Regions from separate parts of the Paradevosia tibetensis genome, predicted to be linked through region 2. Evidence: predicted binding sites of a transcription regulator. Region 2 holds the regulator's gene; the other holds the start of a gene.

What was found. The regulator LexA, encoded in region 2, represses DNA repair genes until DNA is damaged. The targets are predictions, from matches to a motif close to TGTTCNNNNTGTGTTCNG.
Region 1: dinB (DNA polymerase IV) is a predicted target of LexA. The motif match lies at 5,078-5,095, and genes of this name have one in related genera.

The regions. Positions count from the first base shown of each region.
Region 1 covers NZ_CP041690.1:3,644,933-3,652,502, reverse strand. The annotation lists gene FNA67_RS17870 (hypothetical protein) at 1-1,105, shown strand, start outside; gene FNA67_RS17865 (LysR substrate-binding domain-containing protein) at 1,086-2,021, opposite strand; gene FNA67_RS17860 (MFS transporter) at 2,116-3,327, shown strand; gene dinB (DNA polymerase IV) at 3,784-5,049, opposite strand; gene FNA67_RS17850 (flagellar motor protein MotB) at 5,161-6,078, opposite strand; gene motA (flagellar motor stator protein MotA) at 6,097-6,960, opposite strand; gene FNA67_RS17840 (Tim44 domain-containing protein) at 7,347-7,570, opposite strand, start outside.
Region 2 covers NZ_CP041690.1:2,079,486-2,087,055, reverse strand. The annotation lists gene mdtN (multidrug transporter subunit MdtN) at 1-602, opposite strand, end outside; gene FNA67_RS10150 (YtcA family lipoprotein) at 599-859, opposite strand; gene lexA (transcriptional repressor LexA) at 1,110-1,829, shown strand; gene FNA67_RS10140 (IlvD/Edd family dehydratase) at 1,898-3,709, opposite strand; gene FNA67_RS10135 (2-dehydro-3-deoxygalactonokinase) at 3,924-4,835, shown strand; gene FNA67_RS10130 (2-dehydro-3-deoxy-6-phosphogalactonate aldolase) at 4,832-5,446, shown strand; gene FNA67_RS10125 (SMP-30/gluconolactonase/LRE family protein) at 5,443-6,321, shown strand; gene FNA67_RS10120 (beta-galactosidase) at 6,334-7,570, shown strand, end outside.

The DNA of each region.
Region 1 (7,570 bases), 1.6 Mb from region 2:
GACGCCTCGCAGCGACGGTTTCCTGGACAAGGAAGGGCTCATTCCGGTGGCGGTGGCCGAGGTCGAGCCGGCGGCACTGCGCGACTATGACGAAGCCACCGACGCACTCGAGGCGCTGCTGGCGCGCGTGCCGGGCGAGGCCGAGAGCGACCTGCGCCGCGCCTATGTCAGCGAAATGATCGACTCGCTCCTGGCGCTGGTGACGACCTTCGCTGAAAAGGACATTTCCTTTGCCGACCGCGTGCGCCGGCAGATCCGCGTCTCGACCCAGAAGGTGGACGAGGCGACGCTCGATGGCTACCGCGCCATCATCGCCGAAAAGCTTGGCGAGATCGGCTATGGCGGGCAGGACCTGGGCAGCGACGTGCGCCGGTGGGAAGCCGATGTGCGCGTGCCGCGCGAGCAGGTGCTCGACACCATGCGCAAGCTGACCGCCGATGCGCGCGCCAAGGTCAGCGCGACCATGTACGAAATGGGCGACGACTGGCTCGAGCCGGACGAAGTGCGCGGCGTGCCGTTCTCGGCCTATTGCGACTATCCGGGCCGCAAGCTGCTGCTCAATCTCGACCACCCCTATACCATCTACGCCCTCAAGCACCTGGCGACGCACGAGGCGTTCCCGGGGCATCTGGTGCATCTGGCGCTGCGCCAGCGCTATGTGGCAGAGGGCAAGATGCCGCTCGACGGCGCCCAGGTGGTGACGAGCTCGGCTTCGAGCGCGCTTTTCGAAGGCATTGCCGATAACGGCCTCTTCTTCATCGACTTGGTGGAAACGCCCGAGGACGAGCTGGCGGTGGCGCTGCAGCGCCTGCGCGGGGCGCTGCGGTGCAATGCGGCCTGGATGCACCACGTGGAAGGCAAGTCGATCGAGGAGATCGCCGCGGCCAATGCCGAGGCCGGCTACATGGACGTGGCGACCACGGCCTCGCGGCTCGGGTTCCTCCGCCACGGACTGCGCGCGCCCTTCGTTTATGCCTATTGGTGCGGCGACATGGCGGTGCACGACGTGTGGAAGACGGTGCCGCGCGAACGCCGGGCCGAGTTCTGGCAGTACCTTTACGGCAACATGCACACCCCGGACACGCTCAAGGCGTTCTGGCGCTAGCCAGGAGCCAATCGCGAAAGCACCTGGCCGCGGGCGCATCCAGCGCACCCGGGCGGTAGTTCAGGGCATAGTTGACGGCGGCCGGCATGCTTTCGACGAAGCAGCGGACCAGCGTGCCGCGCTCGAGGTCGTCCTCGACCAGGGAACTGCGCACGAGAGCGAAGCCGGCGCCCTGCCGGCAGGCTTCGAGCATCTCGGGAAAGGCGGCGTAGTCCGGGCCGTCGACGATGGCGCGCTGCATTTCACGGGTGAAGGCGGCGGTGTCGGCATCCTCGGGAAGGGCAAGGCCCTGCTCGTACCAGCGCAGCCAATCGAGCGCGGTATGGCGGGCGCCGCTGTAGCTGAGCAGAGGAGCAGCGCGCAGCGCCTGGCGTTTGGGCAGGCGTCTGGCCAGTTCGGGCGAACACACGACGAACTCCTCGTCGCGCCAGAAGGGCTCGCTCATGACCTCGGGGCCGGCGGTGCCCAGCCAGATGGCGAGGTCGGTGCCGCCCGGCGAAAGGTCCGGCACCCGGTAGCTCACCGTCATGCGCATCTCGACCCTAGGATAGGCCTCGTAGAACTCGGGCAGGCGGGCGCTGAGCCATTGCGTGAAGAATTCGGGCGTCACCGAGAGCGATAGCGAGGGCGAAGTCGCCTGCGAGCGCGCCGACCAGAGGGCGGTTTCGAGCCCTGAGAGAGCCCGGGTGATCTCGGGCAGGAGGCGCTGGCCGAGCGCGGTCGGCACCGCGCCGCGACGGCCACGATCAAAGAGGCGGGCGCCGACCCATTCCTCCAGCTGGGCGATCTGGTGGCTGATAGCCGTCTGGGTGAGGTGCAGCTCCTGGGCAGCCTTGCCGAACCCGCCGGTCCGCGCGATGGCGCAGAAGGCCTGCAGGGTGGCGAGCGGCGGCAGGCTGGTACGATCCAGAGGCATGAAAATTCCTCATGTAAGGCCGGGGAGGTTTCATTTTCGCGCAACGGCCGATTGTGCAATTGCTGGCTCAGGCTTGTCCAGTCCGGGTAGATACATGAGCGGATCGTATGCATTCCTGCGCGATGGCGCACAGCGCTGGCTGCTGGCGGTGTCGCTCCCGGCGGACCTCGCCGACTGGGTGGATTACGTGGCAATCCTCTCGCTGCTCGTCTTCATGTGGGGCGAGGGGCCGATGGCGCTGGCCGGCTTCGCCGTCTGCCTGGCGCTACCCTATGCGCTGGTCGGACCGCTCCTGGCGAGCTGGGTGGATCGCGGCAATCCGGGCGGGGCGATGCTGCTCGCCAATCTCGGGCGGGCGGCGACGACCGCGATGGTGCTGGCCGCGCCCAATACGGAGGTGCTGCTGGGCGTAGTGTTCCTAAGGTCCTGCGTCGATTCCGCCTTTGCCCCGGCCCGGCAGGCCATGATCCAGCGTGTGACCGAAGACCGTGACCTGGGAGCGGTCAACGGGCTCCATCATGGGTTGAACCAGACTGCCAAGGTGGCCGGTCCGGCCTTTGGCGGGGTGCTGCTGACGATGCTGCCCTTCAGCGGGGTGATCGCGATCAATGCCTGCCTTTCGCTCCTGGCGGCACTAGCCTGCCTGCCGCTGGTGGGGAGGGGCCGGAACGGGGCCGAGGCGCCCGAGGTTGCAGGCGGCGGTTTTCTGGCGGGGTTTGCGGTGTTCCAGCGGGACCGGCTGCTGATGGTGGCGCTGTTGTTTGCCGCCGGCGCGTTCTTTTCGTTCTTTCTCTACGACAGCCAGCTGGGACTGGTCGCCGAACTCTTCGGGCTGGGGCAGGGCGGCTTTGCAATGAGCGTTGCGGCTTCGGGGGGCGGCGGCATCGCCGGGGCGCTGCTGGCGGGGCGCCTCTCGGGCGGGCAACCGCTGCGGCTGATGGTGCTTGCCGCTTCCATCTCGGGACTGGCGACGATCGGGGTCGCGCTCTGGGCGCTCAACGGCTGGGCGATGCCGCTGGCGCCGTTCCTCCTCATACTGGCTGCGATGGGTGGGGCCACCGCGATGATGACCGTGCCGTTCCGCGTGTTGATGCAGAGGCGGGTGCCATCGGCGGTGATGGCGCGCGCCTCGGCGGCGAGCGAGGCGGTGATTACCGCCACGATGCTGGCCGCCCCGGTGCTGGGCGGCGCCATCGCGGCGAGCTGGGGCGTGGCGGCGGCGCTGCTTTCGGGCGGGATCCTCATCGTGCTGCTGGCGGCGGGAACGGCGGCCTCGCTCACGGCGCTGCGGACAAGACCCACCTGAAAAGAACACCCGGCCCTCGCGCAGGCGAGGCCCGGGTGCTGTCCCATCTAGCAGTCTTGTGACGCAGGCGATGCGGTCATCCGTGGAGGCGCCTCCGCTTCCGACCCGCTTGCGGCACGCACCGGCTGGGACATTTCGAGCCAGCCGATGATCAGCAACAGCAGGACGGCGATAGCCGCCCAACCGATCCTTGCGAGTACCGGGCGCAACCGTCCGGCACTTTTGTCCCGGTCTTGAGTCATGGCTGCCGTCCTCCGGCGAGCCCCCAAACACTCGATACGGCGTCATAGCTGGTCGCTTACCGGCCATTCGTCAACGGGCAAGTGGCGAAGCATTTTTGGTGTGGTTTTCCGGTCACTTAGGGCGCGTGGCGGTCAGTTGGTCGATGATAACGATCACATCGCGGAGCGGAGCGCAGTGCCGGGGGCGGCGTGGTCCTGCAAGCTGCCAGGGGCGCTAGAAGAGGTCGCGTTCGGCCAGTTCGCGGAAGGCGTCGGGAACCGAGCGCGAGCCTTCGAACAGCGCCGAGCCATAGCCGATGGCTTCCCAGCCGAATCGATCACGCACCGCGTCGAGCGCCCTGTCGGCGGTCCAGCGTCCCTTGCCGCGGGCGGTGCCGGGGCGCGATTGCTCGTCGCCAAGGCCGAGCGGCAGTTCGAGCTGGAGCAGCGGGTGCTTCTCGAGATGGGAGACCGAGATGGCGAGGAGCGAGATGAAGCGCTCGGAGGCGAATTCCTCGCGGACCTGCCAGACGAGGCTTTCGGCGATTTCGGCGAGGATGGCGGTGGCGGCCACGGGGGCAGGCAGGGTGGCGGCGCGGGTCACCGCGCGCATGTCGGCAAAGCGTACGCGCACGGTGATGGTGCGTCCGGCCAGCGACCTGGCGCGCAGGCGCGAGCCGATGCGGTCGGCGAGGTGACGCAGGGTGGGGCGGAAGACCGATTCGACAAAGGGCCGGCGCCCGAGCGCCGATTGCGCCCCGGCCGAACGCGCGCGGCGCCGGGTTTCGATCAATCGGGGATCCTGGTTCCAGGCGAGGGCGGTGAGCTTTTCGCCCGCCGCATGCCCGATCAGCCGTTCGAGCGACTTGCCGGGCATTTCGGCCAGCTGGCCGATGGTGCGGATGCCCTTCTCGGCCAGGCGCTGGCTGGTGACGGGTCCCACGCCCCACATCAGTTCGACCGGCAGGGCGTGGAGAAACTCGATCTCGCCCGCCGGGTCGACCAGGACCAGCCCATCGGGCTTGGCGACCTGGGAGGCGATCTTGGCCAGATGCTTGGTTCGGGCGATGCCGACCGAGATGGGCAGGCCCAGCTCGTCGCGGACGCGCTGCCGGACGGCCTGCGCTATGGCGATGGGTGGGCCGAAGAGCCGTTCGGTTCCCGAGACGTCGGCGAAGGCCTCGTCTATCGAGATGCGCTCGACCAGCGGGGTGAAGTCCTCAAGGACGCGGATCGCGGCGTCGCCGAGCTCCTGGTACTGCTCGAAATGGCCGTTCACGAAGATGAGGCCGGGGCAGAGCTCGCGCGCCTTGCGGCCCGGCATGCCGCCATGAACGCCGAAGGCCTTGGCCTCGTAGGAGGCCGCGAGCACCACCCCGCCACCCACCGCGATCGGGCGGCCGCGCAGCTGCGGGTTCAGCTTCTGCTCGACCGAGGCATAGAAGGCATCGAGGTCGGCATGGAGGATGTTGGCTTGCGGAGGGCTGGCTTGGCTTGCCATCGCGAGGTGGCTCCCGATGATCCTGCATGAGAACATAACAAGAACATTTGGCCGGTCAAGCGGGAGCGCAAAGTGAAACGCCGTCGCTTCTGGCGACGGCGTCCGATTGGATCAGGGTGTCATGCCCGCCGGGACCGGGGGCGGCTCGTGCAGGAGCGTGATCTTGATGCGCTCGTTGGCCGCCAGGTACGGATCGTTCGGGAAGAGCGGCTCGGCGGTGGCGCGGCCGGCGACCGAGCTGATGTGGTCGTCCGAAAGCCCGAACTCGGCAAGGATCTCACGCACGACATTGGCGCGGTCGCTGGTGAGTTGCCAGGGGCCGTAGTGCTCGTTGGGATAGTTGCCGCCCGCAGCGGTGTGGCCGGAAACGGTCACCTGGTTGGATTGCTGCTGGAGAATCGGGGCGATGGCGGCGATGGCCTTGCGGGTCAGCTCGAAGGGATATTTCGAGCCTTCCGGGAACATCGGGCGGCCTTCCTGGTCCACGATCAGGATGTTGAGGCCTTCCGGGGTCTCCTCGAGCAGCAGGTTGTCCTGGATCTTGGTGATGTCGGGCATGGCCTGCCAGGCCTGGCGGATGCTGGCGGCCGCGCTCTTGAAGGCGAGTTCGTCCTTGGCCTTGATGTCGACCTGGGACGTGCGGGTTTCCTCGGTCTTGCCCTTCTGGCCGTCGAGGCCGGAAATGGCGGCCATGTCGTTGCCCTGGCGCGTGCTCGGGGGCGGCGTGGCGACGACTTCGCGCTGGTTGGGCGAGGGGCCGGCCATCTTGGCGCCTTCGGGGTCGAGCGCGCGGCCGCCCATGAAGCCGCCGGCGCCGCTCGTGCTCTCGCTGACCTTGCTGGGCGCGAAATAGTCCGACAGGCCCTTCTTCTGCTCGGGCGTGGTCATGCTGATCAGCCAGAGCAGGAGGAAGAAGGCCATCATGGCCGTCACGAAGTCGGCATAGGCGATCTTCCAGGCGCCGCCATGATGGGCGTGGTCGCCCTTTTTGACCTTCTTGATGATGATGGGTTGGTCGTAGCCGGCCATAGCTTGGGTATCCCGAGATTAGGCCGCGGCCTGAAGATTGGCGGTCGCTTCATCGATCTCCGAGAAGCTCGGACGATCTTCGGACATCAGCATCTTGCGGGCGAATTCGATGGCCATGACCGGCGGGTTGCCCGAGATGTGGGCGAGCAGGCCGACCTTCATGGAAAGGAAGTACTTGGCTTCGGCCTCGTAGATGTTGCGCAGGGCCTGGGCCATCGGGCCGAAGAAGGCATAGGCGACGAACACGCCCAGGAACGTGCCCACCAGAGCGCCGCCGATCATGTGGCCGAGCACTTCGGGCGGCTCGCTGATCGAGCCCATGGTCTTGATCACGCCGAGCACGGCGGCGACGATGCCGAGGGCCGGCGTGCCGTCGGCCAGGGCCTGGATGGCGTTGACCACGCGGTGGTTTTCCTGGTGGTGGGTTTCCAGTTCCTCGTCCATGAGCGCTTCCATTTCGTGGACGTTGTTGGTGCCCAGGGTGACCATGCGCAGGTAGTCGCACATGAACTCGACGGCATGGTGGTTGGCCGCGAACTTGGGGAACTGGGCGAAGAGCGAGGAGTCCTTGGGGTTTTCGATATGCGGCTCGAGCGCCAGCATGCCCTTGGACTGCACCAGCTTGAAGATGCTGTACTGGAGGCCGAGCAGTTCGACATAGGCCGCCTTGTTGTAGCGCGGCCCGCGCAGCAGCGTTCCGAAGATGCCTGCGCACTGCTTGAGCACCGGCCCGGTATTGCCGATGATGAAGGCGCCGAAGGCGGCGCCAAGGATGATCAGGGCTTCGAAAGGCTGAACGAGCACTTCAAGGTGCCCACCCATCGCAGCATAACCGCCGATCACGGATGCAATAACTACAATAATACCAATGGCGAGGCGCATTGTACTCGGTACTCACACTCAGCGCCGATACACGACCCTCTGGGGTCTTGCCCGGCTTACAACTATCCGACGCGGCGAGTCATGAAGCACGTGGCGATTGGGTTCGGTAGGTCTCGCAGAAGACGCAATTAGTAGTTCGGCAACCAATATTACCGGCTAATTAAGTTTCGCGACCGCCCCCGCACGTCGATGTGAAGTCATTCTCTCCACTGCATAATCAGCGGATTTACATTAACGGCCAGTTTATTCGGCAAGCAGAGTGCGAAACCGGGAAGCGACGTGCGGCGCGCGAAAAGCTGAAGATGGCAAAAGGCGCCCGAAACCGGGCGCCTTGGCATCGTGCCTGCGACAGAGTGTCTCTCCCCGCCAAAGCGAGGTTGCCGCGATCAGGCTTCCTGGATCGCCGAGAGCAGCCAGGTGCCGCCGACAGGGCGGGTGAAGGTCCACAATTCCGTGGCTTCGGTGGCCTTGTCGGGATCGCCCTCGACCACGCGACCGGTGACGCGGTCACGGGTGACGTCGATGGAGGAGTAGCGCATCGCGGCGGTGGCGTAGTCGGTGCGGCCCTCGCGCCAGCTTTCGGAAAGATCGCCCTGCAGGAGCGTCACGT
Region 2 (7,570 bases):
GCCACCGTCGCCTCGGCCACGTCGACCTGGGCCTTGCGGGTATCGAGCGTGCCGATGACCTGTGTCGCGCCCTGCGACTGCTGGAGCGCCTGGTCAAGACTGACCTGTGCGTCGCTATAGGCGGTTCGCGCCTGGTCCACCTGCTGGGCCGTCACGTATCCCTTTGGCAGGAGCGGCTCTAGGCGCTCCAGGGTCTGCCGGGCGAGTTCGGCATTGAAGCGCGCGCGTTCGATCTGTTTGGCGGCGACATCGGCGTTGCTTTGGGCCGTAGCAATATTGCGCCCGCCCTGCTCGACCTCGGACTGGGCGGCACGCAGCTCGGCCTGCGCCTGGTCGAGGCGAAGCTGATAGGGCTGCGGATCGATCTGGAAGAGCACGTCGCCCTTTTTGACGCTCGCATTGTTCTGGACGGCGATCGAAACGATGCGACCGGGAACCGTGGGCGAAACGTGGATTGTGGGTGCCGAGATCTCGGCGACGTCGGTTCGCGGCGAGCTGTTGATCTCGTTGAGCGAGAAATAGATGCCCACGACCGCCGCTACGAAACTGACCACGGCAATGACGAGGCCAATCAGCCTCTTGATGACATGCCCGCCGTTCATTGCGGAATTCCGCCGAACCAGAGGAACCAGAAGCCGGTACCCCCACCAATCGCCATACACAGATAGACCAGCAATGGCAGTGGAAGATACCCGTCGATATCGAGAATGATCAGCAATTGCCGCGCGATGACGGCGAAGACCACACCAAGAACCGCGCAGATGATCCAGGCTGGAAAGAACGAGCCAAATATTGCGATCGAGGGCGCCGAAGGCTCCGAACTACAAGCTCCGAGCATGCTCGCGAAAAGTAGCGCCATGCCTAGTCGTGGTAGGCGCGCCGCAAACACGCGGCTCACGGATACTGGTTGCACTTGACGCTCCGCACACTCGAAATCGCCCGTCAGGGGCGGCTTCCGGCCAGAGATCGACCCAAATTCCCGGTCCCGTCAAGCGTTTCGGCGGCACATGAAGGGGTGCGATAACGGCTTCTTCACCGTTTTGTTGCAGAACATAACTGGAACACATATAACAAGTTCAGTCTTTGTTCTGATTCTGTTGGGGCCGCCGATGCTGACGCGCAAGCAACACGAACTGCTCATGTTCATCCACGAACGGATGAAGGAAACCGGCATCCCGCCCTCGTTCGACGAGATGAAGGATGCGCTCGACCTGGCGTCCAAGTCCGGTATCCATCGCCTGATCACGGCGCTTGAGGAGCGTGGTTTCATTCGCCGCCTGCCCAACCGGGCGCGAGCGCTCGAAGTCATCAAGCTTCCGGATTCGATGAACCCGTCGCTTGGCGGGCGCAAGGCGCGGTTCGAGCCCAATGTCATCGAGGGCAACCTTGGCAAGGTTTCAGCGCCCCCGCCTCGGACGGAACTGGTGTCGGTCGCCGAAAGTGGCCGGCCTGTTGCAGTGCCGGTGATGGGACGTATCGCAGCCGGCACCCCGATCGAGGCCATCCAGACCCATAGCCACACCATTGCCGTGCCGCCCGAGATGCTCGGGCCGGGTGAGCACTATGCGCTCGAAGTGCGCGGCGATTCCATGATCGAGGCCGGCATCTTCGACGGCGACACCGTACTGATCAAGAAGCAGGACTCAGCCGGAACCGGCGAGATCGTCGTGGCTCTCGTCGATGATGAAGAGGCTACTCTCAAGCGCCTGCGCCGCAAGGGTAATTCGGTCGCTCTCGAGGCCGCCAACCCGGCTTACGAAACCCGCATCTTCGGCCCCGACCGAGTGAAGGTACAGGGTCGGCTGGTCGGCCTGCTGCGCAAGTACTGAGCGTTCCGCTCCGAAATTGAAACGCCGCCGCCGGGGAGATCCGGCGGCGGCGCTGTTTTGTGCCGGCGTCAGTGGTTGTCGCGGGGCAGCCCGGCGGTCTGGGCCAGGCGCTGGTAGTTGACGGCGGGACGGAGAACGGCGCCGCTGCCGAGCTGGTCGACGATGCCGCGCTGAATCTCCTGCCAGGGCGTCTGGTTCTTGGGATACTGGTAGCCGCCATTGGCTGCCAGTTCCTGGCGACGCTGAGCGATTTCCTCGTCGGAGATGAGGATATTGGCAGCGCCGGTGTTGAGATCGATCCGCACGCGGTCCCCGGTGCGCAGGATGGCGAGGTTGCCGCCCGCAGCCGCTTCCGGAGAAGCGTTGAGGATCGAGGGCGAGCCCGAAGTACCTGACTGGCGCCCGTCGCCAATGCAGGGAAGCGAAGTCACGCCCTGCTTGATGAGGTACGCAGGCGGCCGCATGTTGACGACTTCGGCAGCACCCGGATAGCCGATGGGGCCGGCGCCGCGCATGAAGAGCAGCGTGAACTCATCGATTGCCAGTGCCGGATCGTCGATGCGGTGGTGGTAGTCCTCCGGACCGTCGAAGACTACAGCCCTGCCCTCGAAAGCATTGGGGCTGGCTGGGTTGTTCAGGTAACGATCGCGGAATTCCTGGCTGATGACGCTGGTCTTCATGATGGCGTTGTCGAAGAGATTGCCACCGAGAACCAGGAAGCCAGCCTCCGCCTTGAGCGGATTGTCGAACTTGCGGATGACCTTGTCATCCTGGATCGGCGTGTCGCGGCAGTTCTCGCCGATGCTCTTGCCGTTCACGGTCGGTGCGTTTTCCGCGATGAGGCCCTGCCCCATCAACTCGTTGACCACTGCCGGCACGCCGCCGGCATGATAGTAGTCTTCGCCAAGATATTCACCGGCCGGCTGCAGGTTCACCAGCAGCGGCACCTGATGGCCTTCCTTCTGCCAATCGGAGATATCGAGTTCGACACCGATGTGACGCGCGATGGCGTTGATGTGGATCGGCGCGTTGGTCGACCCACCAATGGCCGAGTTGACCACGATCGCGTTGTGGAAGTTGTCGCGCGTCAGGATATCGGAGGGCTTGAGGTCTTCGTGCACCATCTCGACGATGCGCTTGCCGGTGCGATAGGCCATTTCCTGGCGGTCGCGATACGGTGCGGGGATGGCGGCGGAACCCGGCAGCTGCATGCCCAAGGCCTCGGCCAGCGAATTCATCGTGGTCGCGGTGCCCATGGTGTTGCAATAGCCGGTCGAGGGCGCCGACGAAGCCACCAGGTCGATGAACTGCTTATAGTCGATCTCGCCCTTCGCCATCATCTGGCGGGCCTTCCAGACGATGGTGCCCGAGCCCGTTCGCTCCCCACGGAAGTAGCCGTTGAGCATGGGGCCGACCGAAAGAGCGATCGCCGGAATGTTGACCGTTGCCGCGCCCATGAGCATGGCCGGCGTGGTCTTGTCGCAGCCGATCGTCAGCACGACGCCATCGAGCGGATAGCCGTAGAGCACTTCGACGAGGCCGAGATAGGCGAGGTTGCGGTCGAGCCCTGCGGTCGGTCGCTTGCCGGTTTCCTGGATTGGATGCACCGGAAATTCGATGGCGATGCCGCCCGCTTCGCGGATGCCCTCGCGCACGCGCTCGGCCAGAACGATGTGGTGGCGGTTGCAGGGCGACAGGTCCGAACCGGTCTGGGCAATGCCGATGATGGGTTTGCCCGATTGCAGCTCTTCGCGCGAGATGCCGAAATTGAGATAGCGCTCCAGGTAGAGCGCGGTCATGTCCGGGTTGTCCGGATTGTCAAACCAGGCGCGCGAACGCAGCTTGTTGCCGGCACCGTTCGCGCCGTTGTTCCCCGTCATCGTAAAGTTCCTCCGCCCGCGCCTTGCGGCACGTATATCAATGCGAGGCTCGTTATAGAACATCGTCCGGGAAAGTGTGCGGGAAAACACTCCGGCAAATGGAAAGTTTTGTACGGTTTCAAACACTGGGCTGGAAGTCGCCGCAGTGATCGGGTTAGGTACGGCCCGCGCGCCTGCAACCCTGGCACGGCGCCAGGGAGGAATTGACTTGGGTATGGACGTGGCCGAGTGGATCGCGGTGGATTGGGGAACCTCCAACCTGCGGGCCTGGGGTATTGCCAGTGACGGCAACGTCACGTTTTCGCGCAGTTCGGACCGGGGCATGGGCAAGCTGGGCCGCGAGGATTATCCGGGCGTGCTGGCAGGGCTTCTCGAAGGCGTCGATCCGAGCAGCGGCGATGTCGTGATCTGCGGAATGGCTGGCGCCCGCCAGGGCTGGATCGAGGCTCCTTACCTCGACGCTCCGGCCGACCTGGCTGGCCTGATCTTCAGCGCCGTCCGCCCTGAAATGTCCGACAGTGCCCTCCAACCACGCATCCTTCCCGGAGTCTGCCTCAAGGCACCCGGCGCCGAGGACGTGATGCGCGGGGAAGAAACCCAGCTGCTCGGACTCTCGGCGCTCGTTCCTGGATTTTCCGGCCTGGTCATCATGCCGGGGACGCATTCGAAATGGGCCACGCTCAGCGGCACCCGCGTCGAGCGTTTCACGACCGTGATGACCGGCGAACTCTTCGAAGTACTAAAGACGCATTCGGTGCTGCGCCACTCCCTGCAGGGGGAGCTTGACGGTCCCGGGCGCGACGAGGGTTTCGATGCGGGTCTTTCGATGGGTCTTGATGCCCCCGAGCGCCTCACAGCGACGCTCTTCAAGGTCCGGGCGGGCTCCCTGCTTTCCGGGCGCGGGCCCGACTGGTGCGCAGGCTTCCTTTCGGGCCTTCTCATCGGAGCGGAAATCGGAGGCCAGCGAGACTGGATCGCCGGAGCTGAAGTGCCGCTTATCGGCAGCACGGGTCTCTGCGCCCTCTATGCCAGGGCACTTTCCCGGATCGGCATCGCCGGCCGGGTCGTTGATGCCACCGACGCCACCATTGCCGGACTAAAGACTGCCAGAAAGGCTCTAGCATGACTGAACGCAGGGAAATCATCGCCATTCTGCGCGGCATCACGCCCAACGAGAGCGTGGATGTCTGCCGGGCGCTGATCGAAGCCGGGATCACTATGATCGAGGTGCCCCTCAATTCGCCCGACGCCGTGCGCAGCATCGAGCTGGCCGTCGATGCGTTCCAGCATGATGCCATGATCGGGGCCGGCACCGTGCTTTCCCGGCGTGATGTCCAGGCAGTTGCCGAGGTCGGAGGTACGTTCATCGTTTCCCCCGACGCCAACCGCAAGGTGATCGAGGAAACCGTCCGGCTCACGCTCAAATCCTATCCCGGCGTCTTCACCCCGACCGAAGCCTTCAAGGCCATTCGCGCTGGCGCCACCGGGCTCAAGTTCTTCCCGGCCGAAGTGCTCGGGGCCAAGGGCATAAAGGCAATCAAGGCGGTGCTGCCGTCGACCATGCCTGTCTACGCAGTCGGAGGGGCGAACCCCGACAATTTCGGCGAGTTCTTTGCCGTGGGTTGCACCGGCTTCGGCCTGGGCACCTTCCTCTACAAACCCGGCCGCGCCGCCGCCGAAGTGGGCGAGAAGGCGCGCGAAGCCGTTGCTGCCTATGACCGGAGCAAGGCGCAATGAGCAAGGACAAGGCCGAACTCTTCATCGATTGCCGGTGCGAGCTTGGCGAGGGGCCGTTCTGGAACCGGTTCAACGACCGGCTCTACTGGTTCGACATCCTCAACAACACGCTTCTGAGCGCCGATGCGAGCGGAGAAATCCTCGAGCGCTTCACGTTCGATGACCGCGCCACGGCCGCCGCGATGATTGATGCGAACCGTCTCGCGGTCGCAACGGCGGGAGCCCTTGTCGAGCTCGATCTCGATCTTGGCACCAAGCGCTTCATCGCTTCGCTTGAGGCCGACAAGGTCGGCAACCGTCCCAATGACAGCCGCGTCCACCCCGCCGGCGGCTTCTGGATCGGGACGATGAGCCGCAAGGGCGACGACGGTCCGGAGATGGGCGCGGTCTATCAGTATCGCGACGGCCAGGTCGAACTGCTTTTCGATCGCATCACGATCCCGAACTCGATCTGCTTCTCCCCCGATGGGCGCACCGCCTATTTCACCGATACGCCGACAAAGCGCATTCTTAAGCGCTCCATCGATCCGGCGACCGGTGGGCCGATCGGCGAATGGTCGCTGTTTGCCGAGGTCGATCGCGGCTTCCCCGATGGCTCCGTCGTGGATTCGGAAGGCTACCTCTGGAACGCACGCTGGGAAGGGCATTGCGTGGTCCGCCACGCGCCCGACGGATCGATCGACCGGATCGTCGAGGTTCCCACCAGCCGCGTCACGTGCCCCGCCTTTGGCGGTCCGGACCTCAAGACCCTCTACATCACTACGGCCCGAGAACATATGTCGGCCGAAGAACTGGCGGCAGATGTCCATGCCGGCGGCATCTTTGCGCTCGACGTCGATGTTCCCGGCCTGCCTGAACCCCTGATCAAGCTCTGAAAGCTCTGTGCGATGACCGCTCCCACCCTCGGCGTCTGCTACTACCCCGAACATTGGCCTGAAGAGCGGTGGGAGAGTGACGCCGCCCGCATGGCGGAAGTCGGCATCGGCTTCGTCCGCATCGGCGAGTTCGCCTGGTCCAAGCTCGAGCCGCGGCCGGGAGAACTCGATTTTTCCTGGATGGTGCGCTCAATGGATGTGCTGGGCCGGCACGGACTCAAGGTCATCGTCGGCACGCCAACTGCTACCCCGCCGCGCTGGATGATGGACAAGCATCCCGATATGGTTGCGGTCGACGAGAACGGACGTCCACGCAATTTCGGCTCGCGCCGCCACTACTGCTTCTCCCACGAGGGCTACCGGCAGGAATGCGCGCGCATCACCCAACTGCTGATCGACCATGTCGGCCAGCACCCGGCGCTGGGCGGCTGGCAGACGGACAACGAATACGGGTGCCACAGCACCACGCTTTCCTATTCGGAAGCGGCGCGACAGGGTTTCCGCACCTGGCTTCGGCAGCGCTACGGCACCGTCGAGGCGCTGAACGAAGCCTGGGGTAATATCTTCTGGTCGATGGAATACAACGACTTCGACCAGATCGACCTGCCCCTGCTGACCGTCACCGAGCCCAACCCGAACGCGTCGCTCGACTTCCGGCGCTATTCTTCCGACCAGGTCGCCGCCTTCAACAAGGTCCAGTATGACCTGCTCAAGGCTGCCCGGCCGGACCTTCCCGTGATCCACAATTTCATGGGTCGGTTCACCGATTTCGACCACTATGAGTTGGCCAAGACCATCGATGTGGCGAGTTGGGACTCCTACCCGATCGGGCATCTGGACGTCAGCGACGAGAGCCCTGAGGTCAAGGCACAGTTCCTGCGCCAGGGCGAACCTGATGCCCAGGGGCTCCAGCACGATATCTATCGCTCCGTCGGGCGCGGGCGCTGGTGGATCATGGAGCAGCAACCCGGGCCGGTGAACTGGGCGAGCTACAATCCCGACCCCCTGCCCGGCATGGCGCGCCTGTGGGCCTGGGAGGCCTTCGCGCATGGGGCTGAGGTGGTGTCCTATTTCCGCTGGCGCCAATATCATTCCGCCCAGGAGCAGATGCATGCCGGCCTGCTCCGGCCCGACAGCGAACCGGCGCCGGCCTACAACGAAGCGCTGCAGGTCGCTCAGGAACTCAAGAGCACCGGCATCGGCGGCGAGGCGCGCAAGGCGCGTGTCGCCATCGTCTACGACTATGAGA